Nitratireductor mangrovi: one gene and its partners. The protein of the gene in region 3 interacts with the protein of the main gene of each other region in a pairwise test. Links are inferred from orthologs where the notes say so. Each region holds a gene or a part of one and is shown on either strand. Other genes may lie near its edges.

Region 1 (3,755 bases), 3.3 Mb from region 3 along the record:
GCGGTTGTCGATCGCGGCAAACAGGTCGGCCTCCGTGCCGGTCATGAACACCTGGCCGTTGAGGTCGTCGAGAATGTCGAAAAGTGCGGCCCGCCTGAGATGGTCGAAATGCGCGGCGATTTCGTCGAGCAGCAGGATCGGCGCCATGCCGGCCAGTTCCCCGGTCAGCCGTGCATGCGAAAGCACGATGCCGACCAGCAGTGCCTTCTGCTCCCCAGTCGAGGAGAGTGCGGCCGGCATCGCCTTCGGCCTGTGGCGCACGATCAGGTCGGAGCGGTGCGGCCCGTCGAGCGTGCGGCCGGCGCTGCGGTCGCGCTCGCGCTCGCGCTCCAGCCTTTCGCGGAAACTCTCCTCGGCCTCCACCGCAGGGCGCTCGGCGAGGATGCCTTCGAGATAACCTTCGATCGCCAGGTCGGCGCGCGGAAAGGCGCCGTCCTCCGGGGTCTTTTCAACCATTGCCGCCAGCAGGCGCACCATCTCGACCCGCGCGGCGGCGATCGCCGCTCCCGTCTCCGCCATCTGCGCCTCGATCGCCGCGAACCAGGTCTCGTCGCGCTGGTTGTCGGCCAGCAGCCGGTTGCGGCCCCGCATCGCCTTCTCGTAGTCGAGCGCGCGCTGGCCGTGCGCCGGGTCGATCGTCAGGACAAGCCGGTCGAGGAAGCGCCGCCGGTCCGAGGCCGGCCCGGTGAAGAGCCCGTCCATCGCCGGCGTCAGCCACATCACCCGCAGCCATTCGAGCATCTCGTCGGCCGAGCGCGCCGGCGCGCCGTTGATACGCACCTTGCGGCCGCCCTCGCTTTCGCCATTTGGCGGTCCGCCCGCTCCGGTGCCGATCTCGACCGCGCCGTCGGGGCCGTCGATGGAGGCATGGACGGCAAAGCCACCCCCCGCACCTTCGCGCACCGCGTCGGCATAGGCGGCCCGCCGCAGCCCGCGCCCGGGCGTCAGCAACGAAATCGCTTCGAGGAGGTTGGTCTTGCCGGCCCCGTTCTCGCCGGTCAGCACCACCGCGCCGCCATCGAAGCTTACCGAAAGCTCGCGGTAGCTGCGGAAATCTGTAAGCTTGAGCTTACCTATCGAAACCCTTGGCGGCTTCTGGGCCACGGTGGCGTCCTGTCGCGGCGCGCCGCCCGGATCAGACACGCATCGGCATCAGCACGTAAAGCGCCTGCTCGTCGGCCATGTCGTGAATCAGCGTGGGCGAGCCGGCGTCGGCGAGCATGAATTTCGCCTCGCTGCCGGTCAGCTGCCCGGCCACGTCGAGCAGGTAGCGCGCGTTGAAGCCGATCTCGATCGGGTCGGCGTCGTAATCCGCCGGTATCTCCTCGACCGCGCTGCCGGAGTCGGGATTGTTCACGGTAAGCGTAACCTGACCATCGGCGATGGCGAGCTTCACCGCGCGGCCGCGCTCGGAGGAGATCGTCGAGACGCGGTCCACCGCCTGGGCGAAACTCTGCCGGTCGATGACCAGCTTCTTGTTGTTGCCGGACGGGATGACGCGCTGGTAATCCGGAAACGTGCCGTCGATCAGCTTGGAGGTCAGGATCACGCTGCCGATGGTGAAGCGGATCTTGGTGTCCGACAGTTCCACGGCGACCTTGACGTCCGGCGCGTCGACCAGCTTCTGCAACTCGCTCACGGTCTTGCGCGGAACGATGATGCCCGGCATGCCTTCGGAGCCGGCCGGCGCCTCGATCTCGGCCCGGGCCAGGCGGTGGCCGTCGGTAGCGACCGCGCGCAACACCAGCGCGCTGCCGCTTTCCAGCGTGTGCAGGTAGATGCCGTTGAGGTAGTAACGCGTCTCCTCGGTCGAGATCGCAAACTGCGTCTTGTCGATCAGCCCCTTGAGCGCCGTCGATTCGATCCTGAAGATGTGCGAGAAGCTGCCGGCCGAAAGTTCGGGGAAGTCCGATTGCGGCAGGCATTGCAGGCGGAAGTTGGAGCGCCCGGCGATCACCGACATCGACCGTCCGTCCTCGTCGGTCTTCAGCATCACTTCCGCTCCCTCGGGCAATTTGCGCACGATGTCGTAGAGCAGATGCGCCGGCACCGTCGTTGCGCCACCCTGTTCCACTTGCGCCGCCGTCGCCTCGGTCACCTCGATGTCGAGGTCGGTCGCCTTCATTTCGAGCACGGCGCCGTCGGCCTTGAGCAGGACGTTCGACAGGATCGGAATCGTGTTGCGGCGCTCGACGACGCGGTGCACGTGATTGAGCGACTTCAGGAGATTCGAACGTTCAAGTGTAACGCGCATCGATGGTCTCGTACCGAGGAGAGCTTCGCCCGGGAAGCAGAGAAAAGAACGGCCCGAGACGGGCCGGAATCAAGCCAAAATGACAGGAAAAGCCCCGCGAAGGCAAGCCCGCGCGGCGCTTTGGCGCGCGCCGTGCGGGCATTGGCAGGGGATAAGCTGCGGCGCGTGCGGCGGCGCCGCGGCGGGCAGATCAGGCCTGGTCGCTGATCAGCCTGCGCAGCAGTTCCAGTTCCTGCGCCAGCGTCTGGTCGGCGCCCGACAGTTCCTCGATCTTGCGCACCGCGTGAAGCACCGTCGTATGATCGCGACCGCCGAAGCGGCGGCCGATTTCGGGCAGCGAGCGCGGCGTCATGATCTTGGACAGATACATGGCCACCTGGCGCGGCTTGACGATCGTGCGCGTGCGCCGGTTCGACAGAAGCTCGGTCTTCGACACGTTGTAGTGCCGTGCGACGATCCTCTGGATGTCCTCGATGCGCACCCGCTTCGGGTCGCCGGGCCGGAACATGTGGCCGAGCAGTTCATCGATGCGCTCGATGCTCAGCTGCGGCTCGAAGGAACGGCGGAACAGCAGCTGGTTGAACGCGCCCTCGAGTTCGCGCCCGCTGCCGGTGACCGCCCGCGCGACATGCTCCAGGACATTTGCCGGAATGTCGAGCGACTGGTCTTCCACGCGCGCCGATGCCAGCCGCTGCTGCAGCATGCGCAGCCGCATATCCATGTCGGGCGACGACATTTCCAGCGACACGCCGCCATGCAGGCGCGAGCGCACCCGGGGCTCCAGCGATTCAAGCTCGGCGGCTGGCCGGTCGGCCGCGACGACAACCTGGCGCGCGCTGTCGAGCAGCATGTTGATGAGATGGCAGAACTCGTGCTGGATCGACTTGCCCTGCAGGAACTGCATGTCGTCGATGATCAGCAGGTCGATGTCGCGCAACTGCTCCTTCAGCGTCAGTGCGTTGTTGTCGCGGATTGCGGTTGCGAAGCGCCACATGAAGTATTCCGCGGTCAGGTAGACCACGCGCATCTGCGGATTGCGCTTCAAGGCCTCCGCGGCGATCGCCTGCAGGAGGTGGGTCTTGCCCAGCCCGACGGAGGCGTGGACGAAGAGCGGGTTGAAGCGCAGCGACGCGCTCGGGCTCTCGGCCACGGTACGGGCCGCGGCGAAGGCGACGCGGTTCGGCGGACCCTCGACGAAGGAATCGAACGTATAACGCGAATCCAGCGGCGAACCGAGCACGCTCTGGTTTTTCGCCGCGTCCGCCGAAGTCGGCTTCGTCGGGGTCGCTTTGGTGCTGACGGCGGTTCCGCTCGCCAGCGTTGCCTGCGACGACCGTGTGATGTTGCGGGCTGGCGCCGGCTCGGTTTCCGGCGTGCTGCGCGTGCTGCGGGTGGCGCTGCGCACGACGATCTCGAGCCGCATGAGGGCGGGATCTTCGCGCTTCCAGAGATCCGTGATCAGCTCCAGGTAGTGGCTGTTGATCCAGGAACGCAAAAAGGC
Region 2 (3,834 bases), 3.4 Mb from region 3 along the record:
CATCGAAGCCGCTATTCGCGATCTGATAGCCGAGGAAGATAAGATAGCAGCTGAGGAAGCACGCCGCCGCGATAAGGCCGACCTGGAAGCCCAAGAGAGTATGGCGACTTGGACTTTCTGGATGTTCATTGCCGCCGCCGTGTCTGCCCTCCTCACTGCCATTGGCGTGGTTCTCATCTGGAGAACGCTGATCCATACGCGAGATGCCGCCCAGTACGCAGGCGCTGCCGTCGAAGAAGCGAAGGGCGCCACTAAGGCTGCTGAGGAGACAGTGGTCGTTACGAAGCAAATCGGAGACGACGACCTTCGTCCATGGCTGCTCTACTCGCACAAATTCAGGAAAGTGAACGCGCAAAACGTACAATTTGACGGATTCATCGCAAAAGAGGCTCTTGGTATTACCTTGTTTTTCCAAAATTTTGGGCGGACGCCAGCTTGCGACACTGAAGTATTCGTAACAAATAGAATAATTGGAATGAACGATGAAATACCAGAATTTATTCCGATATTTAACAACCCTGAGGCGAATCCAATAATGATTCCGCCCGGTGCACCTCTCGAATGCGGTACTATGTTTGCCTGTGACGATGATCTGGATCTTCTTCGCCGTGCTAAAGCTAGATTCATCATTTATGCTTATGCTCGTTACAGATTTGTCAGAGATAGAGATAAAGAACTCAGTAGCGAAATTTGCGTCGACGTATTCTTCGATGGTAACGAGGTATCCGAAGGACAAACCAGTCCGCGCGTCCTCCTCAGAATCGTGGGCCCGCAAAACCGGGCCGTCTAGTTGCAGAATGAATCCAGCTAATTTAGGGATCGCTTTCCAAATGCCTACCCATAGCACAGTCCTTTCTTGAGGACCGCCCTAAGAGTGAAGGATCAGGGCCTGTGTTGAACAAGGCCCGAATCCATTCGTGCCAGAAATTGCCATCGCGCCCCTCTCCACGCCGGGGAGAACGTGTCCGCGAAGCAGCTGGAAGCGACACCGGACCATACAGAATCCCCCGAACCTCTTGCATTCGGCGTCCGGATTGACGATATGGGGCGCGGGAGGTTGGTGGTGGACGAGCCACTCGCCAACCGGGTCAGGTCCGGAAGGAAGCAGCCCTAACGAGCCACGGCACGGGTCACCGTGCCAGCCTCCCGCCTTTTCATCCACGCCCGGCCCCGGCGCGGCATTGACGCCGCCACCCCGCCGCGCGAGATTTGAAGGGGCCGCCGGCCCGCGTTTCAGACTGGCAGACGGAGCGACACCGAACGATGAGCGAGGCCGGCACAGCCGATCGGAAGGATGGCCCCTACCGGGTTCTCGCCCGCAAGTACCGCCCGCATGATTTCCGCGACCTCATCGGCCAGGAGCCGATGGTGCGCACCCTCACCAACGCCTTCGCCAGTGGCCGTATCGCCCAGGCCTGGATGCTCACCGGCGTGCGCGGTGTCGGCAAGACCACCACCGCCCGCATTCTCGCCCGCGCGTTGAACTACAAGACCGATGCCGTCGACCAGCCCTCGATCGACCTTGCCGGGGAGGGCGAGCATTGCCGCGCCATCATGGAGGGCCGGCACGTCGACGTGGTCGAGATGGACGCCGCCTCCCATACCGGCATCGACGACATCCGTGACATCATCGAGCAGGTCCGCTACGCCCCGGTCTCGGCGCGCTACAAGGTCTACATCATCGACGAGGTCCACATGCTGTCGACGCAGGCCTTCAACGGCCTGTTGAAGACGCTGGAGGAGCCGCCGCCGCATGTGAAGTTCATCTTCGCCACCACCGAGATACGCAAGGTGCCGATCACCGTGCTGTCGCGCTGCCAGCGTTTCGACCTGCGCCGCATCGAGGCCGGCGTGCTGGTCGGCCATCTGCGCGACATCGCCGGCAAGGAGCAGATCGAGGCCGACGACGCAGCACTCGCCATGATCACCCGTGCCGCCGAGGGTTCGGCGCGCGACGCGCTGTCGATCTTCGACCAGGCGATCGCCCACAGCGCCGGCCGCGTCACCGCCGAAACCGTGCGCGGCATGCTCGGCCTCGCCGACCGGGCACGCGTCATCGACCTGTTCGAAAAGCTGATGGCCGGCGAGATCGCCGAGGCCCTCGGCGAGTTCCGCGCCCAGTACGACGCCGGCGCCGACCCGGCGGTGGTGCTGGTCGACCTTGCCGAATTCACCCATCTCGTCACCCGCCTGAAATACGTGCCCGAGGCGGCCGACGATCCCTCGCTCACCGAGGACGAGCGCGCGCGCGGCCCGCAATTCGCCGAAGCGCTTTCCGTGCGCCATCTGTCGCGTGCCTGGCAGATGCTGTTGAAGGGCATTTCCGAGGTCCAGGGCTCGAACAGTCCGGTCAATGCCGGCGAAATGGTGCTGATCCGCCTTGCGCACGCCGCCACCTTGCCGACGCTCGACGAGGCGCTGAAGGGGCTCGAGGCCGGCGGCGATGCTGCCGTCCCGGCGGGCGCCGCGCCGCGCCGCGCGCCCCAGCCGTCCGGCAATGGCGGCGTCAGGGCGGTCGCCGAGCGTACGCCGGTTGCATCCGGCAATGGCGGAGGCGCTGCGACCTTGCGGCTGGCCGCGTCCGAACCGTCGCCGCAATTCGAGCCGCCCCCGGCCGCGCCCGAGCCGGAACCGGCAGCCGAGACCGTCCGTGTCGCTTCGGTCGCCGACATTGCCGCGCTGGCCGACCGTCATCGCGACCTCGCCTTCAAGGTGCTGGTCAAGCGCTGCGTGCGGCCGGTGAAGATCGAGCCGGGCCGGCTCGAGGTCAGCCTCACCGAGGAGGCGCCCAAGACGCTTCTGGGCGACATCACCGCCAAGCTGCAGCAATGGACCGGGCGGCGCTGGATCGTGTCGCTGTCGCGCGAGCGCGGCGGCGACACCATCGCCGAGATCGAGGCCGGCAAGCGCGAAAGCGCCATCCTCGACGCCCGCGCCGACCCCGAGGTGGCCGCCATCCTGTCGCGCTTCCCCGGCTCGCGCATCATCGACGTGCGCATTCCGGAGGCGGCCGAGGACGACATGGCGCCCGCGCCGCCGCCCGGCGACGACGAAGACGACGAATCCTGACCAATTGAGGAACGGCAAGATGAAGGATCTGATGGGCCTTATGGGCAAGGCCAAGGAAATGCAGGCGAAGTTCGAGGCCATGCAGAAGGAGATCGCCGAGATGGAGGCCTCCGGCCAGGCCGGTGGCGGTCTCGTGCAGGTCACGCTCAGCGGCAAGGGCGAGATGAAGGCGCTCAAGGTCGACCCGTCCCTGTTCAAGGAGGACGACGTCGAGATCCTTGAGGACCTGATCCTCGCCGCCCACAACGACGCCAAGGCCAAGGCCGAGGCGATGATGCAGAAGAAGACCCAGGAACTCACCGCCGGTCTGCCGATCCCGCCCGGCTTCAAGCTGCCGTTCTGATCCGGACCCGGTCGACGCCGGATTCGCATGTGACGCGTGAAGCCCTCGGGTGGGCCTCGCGCTCGTCGTTGGCTCGGTTGGCGCCGGCCGCGGTCCCCTCGTGCTGAGGCAAGGTGAAAGAATGATCCCGATTTCGGTTCTCGACCTCGCGCCCGTCGCCGAAGGCAGCGACGTCGCGCAGTCGCTGAAAAACACGCTCGACCTTGCCCGGCATGCCGAGAAATGGGGTTACGAGCGTTATTGGCTCGCCGAGCATCACAACATGCCCGGCATCGCCAGCGCGGCGACCGCAGTGGTGATCGGCCAGGTCGCCGCCGCGACCTCGACCATCCGTGTCGGCGCCGGCGGCATCATGCTGCCCAACCATGCGCCGCTGATGGTCGCCGAGGCCTTCGGCACGCTGGCCGCGCTCTATCCCGGCC
Region 3 (5,488 bases):
TCGATCAGGGCGGCCATCCGGTCGCTGCTCTCTGACATCAAGTAGATGATCGACCGGGCGCGTTCACTTTGCGCATCCCGGGACAGCATCTGCAGGCCGCTCTTGATGGACGCCAGGGGATTTCGCAGGTCATGGCCCAGAATTGCCAGGAACTGCTCGCGCAGCCTGGCCGTCTCGCGTTCGTCGGTCAGCCCGCGCATGATCCGCAACCGCTCGTCCACCTCCTTCTCGACACGCGCCGTCAGTGATGCGTTGAGTTCGGCCAATTCGTTGCGAGCAGCCTCGGCCGCGGCTTTCGCGTTGACAAGTTCACGCTCGTAGCGGCGCCGTTCCTCCGCCTTGAGCAGGGTGACGCGCGTAAACAGCAGGTTGCCCTCGTCGTCCCGCTTCTCGACCGCACTGGCGAGAACCGCGACCCGCTGATCGCGCTTGGTCACCAGATCAAGGGCAACCTCTTCGAAAAAGCCCTGCATCCTCAGAAGCGGTGCGAAGTGGGTCTCGTAGAAGATGCGTCCTGGAACGTTCAGCAGATCGATGAAACTCCGGGCGAGGATTTCCTCCGTCGAGTAACCCAGCCAGGCAGCCAGCGTCGCATTGGCCCTGACGATCCGGCCATCGTGCCCAATAGAGAGGTAGCCGCACGGGGCGTTCTCATAGAGATCCTGCAGGTCTTCCATCGACAGGTCCCGCGCAGACCTTTCGTCAGACAAACGCCTTGATCGCCGCGACGACCTCTTTCGGGGCGCTGAGGTTGGGACAATGGCCGGTCGCGTCGAGGATGACGAGACGACTGTCCGGCAGGGCACGATGAACATATTCGCCGACCTGCTGGCCTGCGATGACATCCTCCTTGCACTGCAGCACAAGAGTCGGCACGCGCAACTTCGGCAAGTCTTCGCGATTGTCCGACATGAAGGTCACGCGAGCGAACTGCTTGGCGATTTCCGGATCGGTGCGGCAAAAGCTGTTGACCAGTTCCTCGGCCAGTTCAGGCCTGTCGGCGTTGCCCATGATGACCGGCCCCATTGCCGCCGACCAGCCCATGTGATTGTCGTCGAGAAACTCCAGCAGTTCATCGATCTGGGCCTCGGTGAAACCGCCCGAATAGCCGGCATCGTCGATGTAGCGTGGGGAGGGACCGACGAAAACCATGCCGCCGAACAATCCGGGCACCTCGATCGCAGCGAGCATGCCGATCATCGCGCTCACGGAGTGGCCGACGAAGATTACGTCGCGCAGGTCCAGTTCCCGGCAAATTTCGACGATGTCGGCCGCGTAGCCAGTGAGGTCGGCATATTTTGCCCGGTCATAGGCGGAAAGGTCCGACCGGCCTGCGCCGACATGGTCAAACAGGATGACCCGGAAGTCTTGCTCGAAATGCGGCGCCACGAAGCGCCACATGTTCTGGTCGCAGCCAAACCCGTGCGCGAACATCATCGGCCGACTCCCCGAGCCGGACTGCACGACATTGTTGCGTACCAGGACTGACATCGGGTCTCCTCGGCATTGGAGGCCAATGCAGGTCAAGGCGTAGGCTATACGCCGCTCAAACGCAACGAAACAGCGGTTTACCCATGGGCAGCGTTACACCAGTTCGACCTCGACCACGCCGGGCACGGCGCGCAGGGCAGAGGCGATCTGCGGCGAGATGCGGTAGCGGTCGGCAAGCGCGATCTCGACCTCGCCGGCGCCGCCCGCCTTGATCAGGATCAGCGAGACCTCGCCTTCGCCGCGCTGGCCGAGCTGGTTGGCGAGCGCCGAGACCGGCGCGGAATCGCGCAGATAGATGCGCAGCGCCTTTTGCAGCCGGCTTGCCTCGTCTTCCAGCGACTGTACCGTCTGGATGCGCAGATTGATGCCCTCCGGCCGGTCCTCGGCCGCAACCGTGATGACGACCGAGGTGCCGGCCTCGAGCAGGTCGCGGTATTGCGCCAGCGTTTCTGAAAAAAGCACCGCCTCGAACTGGCCGGTGGTGTCGGAAAAGTTCACCACGCCCATCTTGTTGCCGGTGCGGGTCTTGCGCTCCTGCTTCGAGGTGACCGTGCCGGCCAACCGCCCGGCCGAGGCGCCGCGCTTGACCGCCGCGGAAAACTCGGCCCAGTTCTGGACCCGCATCTTTTCCAGCGCGGCGCGGTATTCGTCGAGCGGATGGGCCGACAGGTAGAAGCCAACGGCCTGGAACTCGCGGTGCAGCCGTTCGGCCGGCAGCCACGGATCGACCGCCGGCAGGCGCAGCGGTTCGGGCGCGCCGGCAAGCGCGCCGCCGAAGATGTCGGCCTGGCCGGAGATCGCGTTCTCGGCCGCGCGCTGGGCGAGCCCCATCATCAGCTCGACGCCGGCGAACATCGCGGCGCGGTCGCGGCCGAAGCAGTCGAGCGCGCCGGCCTGGACGAGGCTTTCCAGCACCCGCTTGCCGACGATGCGCGGGTCGACACGCTCGCAGAAATCCTCAAGGCTCGCGAACGGCTTTTCGTTGCGCCGTTCGACGATGTGCTCGACGGCGGCGTCGCCGACGCCCTTGATGGCGGCCAGCGAATAGAAGATGCGGTTTTCGCCGACCTCGAAATCGCGATGCGAGGTCATGACGGAGGGAGCCACCACGTCGATTCCGAGGCGGATCGCGTCCTGGCGGAAGTCGGCCAGCTTGTCGGTGTTCGCCATGTCGAGCGTCATCGATGCGGCGATGAACTCGACCGGGTGATGCGCCTTCATCCAGGCGGTCTGGTAGGAGACGATGGCGTAGGCGGCGGCGTGCGACTTGTTGAAGCCGTAGTCGGCGAACTTGGCCAGAAGGTCGAAGATGAAATCGGCCTGGCCCTTGGCCACGCCTCGCTCGACCGCGCCGGTGACGAAGCGCTCGCGCTGCTTGTCCATTTCGGCGCGGATCTTCTTGCCCATGGCGCGGCGCAGCAGGTCGGCTTCGCCGAGCGTGTAGCCGGCAAGCTCCTGGGCGATCTGCATCACCTGCTCCTGGTAGACGATGACGCCTTGCGTCTCCTTCACCAGATGGTCGATCTTGGGATGGATCGAGACCATCTCCTCCTCGCCGTGCTTGCGGGCGTTGTAGGTGGGGATGTTCTCCATCGGGCCCGGCCGATAAAGCGCGACCAGCGCGATGATGTCCTCGATGCAGTCGGGCTTCATGCCGATCAGCGCCTTGCGCATGCCGGCCGATTCCACCTGGAAGATGCCGACCGTCTCGCCGCGCGACAGCATGGCGTAGGTGTCCGGATCGGCGAGCGGGATCTTGGCGAGGTCGACGTCGATGCCCTTGCGGCGGATGAGTTTTACGCCGGTCTCCAGCACCGTCAGCGTCTTCAGGCCGAGGAAGTCGAACTTGACCAGCCCGGCGTCCTCGACCTTTTTCATGTTGAACTGGGTGACCGGCATGTCGGAGCGCGGGTCGCGGTACATCGGCACCAGTTCCGACAGCGGTCGGTCGCCGATGACGATGCCGGCGGCGTGGGTGGAGGCGTGGCGGTAGAGCCCCTCGAGCTTCTGGGCGATCTCCAGAAGCTGCTCGACGATCGGCTCCTTCTCCGTCTCCTCGGCAAAGCGCGGCTCGGCGGCGATCGCGTCGGCGAGCTTGACCGGGTTGGCGGGATTGGCCGGCACCAGCTTTGTCAGCCTGTCGACCAGCCCGTACGGCATCTGAAGCACGCGGCCGACATCGCGCAGCACGGCGCGCGCCTGCAGCGTTCCGAAGGTGATGATCTGCGCGACCTGGTCGCGGCCGTATTTTTCCTGGACGTAGCGGATCACCTCGTCGCGCCGGTCCTGGCAGAAGTCGATGTCGAAGTCGGGCATCGAGACGCGGTCGGGGTTGAGGAAGCGCTCGAACAGCAGCGAGAAGCGCAGCGGGTCGACGTCGGTGATGGTGAGCGCATAGGCGACCAGCGAGCCCGCGCCCGAGCCGCGACCGGGCCCGACCGGAATGTCGTGCGCCTTGGCCCATTTGATGAAGTCGGCGACGATCAGGAAGTAGCCCGGATATTTCATGCGCTCGATGATGGCGAGCTCGTGTTCCAGACGCTGGCGGTAGTCGTCCTCGCCGTAGCCGGCGCTGAGCCCCAGCGTTTCAAGGCGATGCGCGAGGCCTTCGCGCGCCTGGCGCTTGAGCTCGTCGGCCTCGGCCTTCTCGGCAACCTCGGCGTCGTCGGCGGAGCCGGCGGTGAAACGCGGCAGGATCGGGGCGCGGTTCTTCGGAAAGTAGGAGCAGCGCAGCGCGATCTCGACCGTATTGTCGATCGCCTCCGGCAGGTCGGCGAAGAGCGCTGCCATCTCGGCCTGGCTTTTCAGGTGGTGGTCGGGGGTGAGCTTGCGACGCTCGTCGACGGCGATCACCGTGCCCTCGGCGATGGCGATCAGCGCGTCATGGGCCTCGTAGTCGTCGCGGGTCGGGAAAAACGCTTCGTTGGTGGCGACCAGCGGCAGTTCGTGACGGTAAGCCAGTTCGACGGTCGCCGCTTCGACAGCGCGGTCGTAGCCGTCATAGCGCTGCAGCTCGACGTAAAGCCGGTCGCCGAAGATCTCCTTGAGTTTCAAAATTCGCTGCTCGGCGAGCGGCGCGTGGTCGGCGGCCAGCGCCCGTCCGACCGGGCCGCCGGGGCCGCCGGAAAGGCAGATGACGCCTGCGGCATGCTCCGCGATCCAGGAGGCCGTCACGTGGACCGGCGCGCCGGCCGGCGTGTCGAGATAGGCCCGGCTCACCAGCCGTACCAGATTGGCGTAGCCCTGCTCGTCGGCGGCGATCAGCACAAGAGCGGCGAGGTCGGGGCGGTTGTCGCGCGAAGAACGCGAGCCGGTCGCCTCCTCACCCTCGAACAGCGTGTCGAGCTGGCAGGCGATGATCGGCTGGACACCGTCCTTGACCGCCTTCTGGGCAAATTCCAGCGCCCCGAACAGGTTGTTGGTGTCGGCGACGGCGATCGCCGGTGCCGTGTCCCTGACCGCGTGACCGACGATCTTCGCCAGCGGCAGCGCGCCTTCGAGCAGCGAATAAGCCGAATGGACGCGCAGATGGATGAAGGGCCGGGCAGGGGCCGCCGGCGCGGCCGCCGCCTGCATGGCCTCGCGCAACAGCGGATCGCGGGGAAGTCGTTCGGAGGCCATGGGTCGTTTCGCTCATGCCGGGACTCAAGGTCGAAGCCGGCATTGTTTCCGATCGCAGGGCGGCGGCCAAGGCCGATGTCGCGTTTGCCACAGGCGGTTTCGGCGGCAGGCCGGGCAAGGACAGGGCGCCGGGAGGTTGCGGACGGCAGTCAGCCCTCGCGCTGCGGGCGGCCGCGGCTGCCCTTGCCGAAGGTGTAGCCGGTCTCCACGGCCTTGGTGCCGTATTTTTCGCGCAGGCGGTCGATGGCGCCTTCGGCCAGCGCCCGCTTGTGGGCGGCGACGTCGACGAGGTCGGAGGGATCGGCCTTGTCGTCCGGCGAAAGGTCCGACACACCGATGCCGATCAGCCGGTAGCGCGTGCCGTCGGTCTCCTTGC

What was found.
Region 1: the proteins of dnaE (region 3) and dnaN interact in binary tests that used the Escherichia coli proteins (3 or more experiments, as listed by UniProt). The link is inferred for Nitratireductor mangrovi from one-to-one orthologs.
Region 2: the proteins of dnaE (region 3) and FQ775_RS22815 interact in binary tests that used the Escherichia coli proteins (3 or more experiments, as listed by UniProt). The link is inferred for Nitratireductor mangrovi from one-to-one orthologs.

What each region holds. Positions count from the first base shown.
Region 1 is NZ_CP042301.2:4,602,108-4,605,862, forward strand. Bases 196-3,050 are described here. They hold dnaN (DNA polymerase III subunit beta), read right to left. Parts: upstream 2,255-3,050; coding sequence 1,136-2,254; downstream 196-1,135. Other genes in these bases: recF (DNA replication/repair protein RecF), read right to left, coding at 196-1,104; dnaA (chromosomal replication initiator protein DnaA), read right to left, coding at 2,445-3,050. Also shown: more of recF, read right to left, coding at 1-195; more of dnaA, read right to left, coding at 3,051-3,755. UniProt on the Escherichia coli protein: Confers DNA tethering and processivity to DNA polymerases and other proteins. Acts as a clamp, forming a ring around DNA (a reaction catalyzed by the clamp-loading complex) which diffuses in an ATP-independent manner freely and bidirectionally along dsDNA.
Region 2 is NZ_CP042301.2:4,642,292-4,646,125, forward strand. Bases 706-3,639 are described here. They hold FQ775_RS22815 (DNA polymerase III subunit gamma/tau), read left to right. Parts: upstream 706-1,209; coding sequence 1,210-3,069; downstream 3,070-3,639. Other genes in these bases: FQ775_RS24085 (hypothetical protein), read right to left, coding at 706-847; FQ775_RS22820 (YbaB/EbfC family nucleoid-associated protein), read left to right, coding at 3,089-3,412; FQ775_RS22825 (LLM class flavin-dependent oxidoreductase), read left to right, coding at 3,534-3,639. Outside these bases: more of FQ775_RS24085, read right to left, coding at 1-705; more of FQ775_RS22825, read left to right, coding at 3,640-3,834. UniProt on the Escherichia coli protein: Part of the beta sliding clamp loading complex, which hydrolyzes ATP to load the beta clamp onto primed DNA to form the DNA replication pre-initiation complex.
Region 3 is NZ_CP042301.2:1,290,640-1,296,127, forward strand. The notes cover bases 1,385-5,488. They hold dnaE (DNA polymerase III subunit alpha), read right to left. Parts: upstream 5,113-5,488; coding sequence 1,585-5,112; downstream 1,385-1,584. Other genes in these bases: FQ775_RS06295 (alpha/beta fold hydrolase), read right to left, coding at 1,385-1,491; FQ775_RS06305 (DNA polymerase IV), read right to left, coding at 5,262-5,488. Outside these bases: FQ775_RS06290 (PAS domain-containing sensor histidine kinase), read right to left, coding at 1-677; more of FQ775_RS06295, read right to left, coding at 703-1,384. UniProt on the Escherichia coli protein: DNA polymerase III is a complex, multichain enzyme responsible for most of the replicative synthesis in bacteria. This DNA polymerase also exhibits 3' to 5' exonuclease activity. The alpha chain is the DNA polymerase catalytic subunit.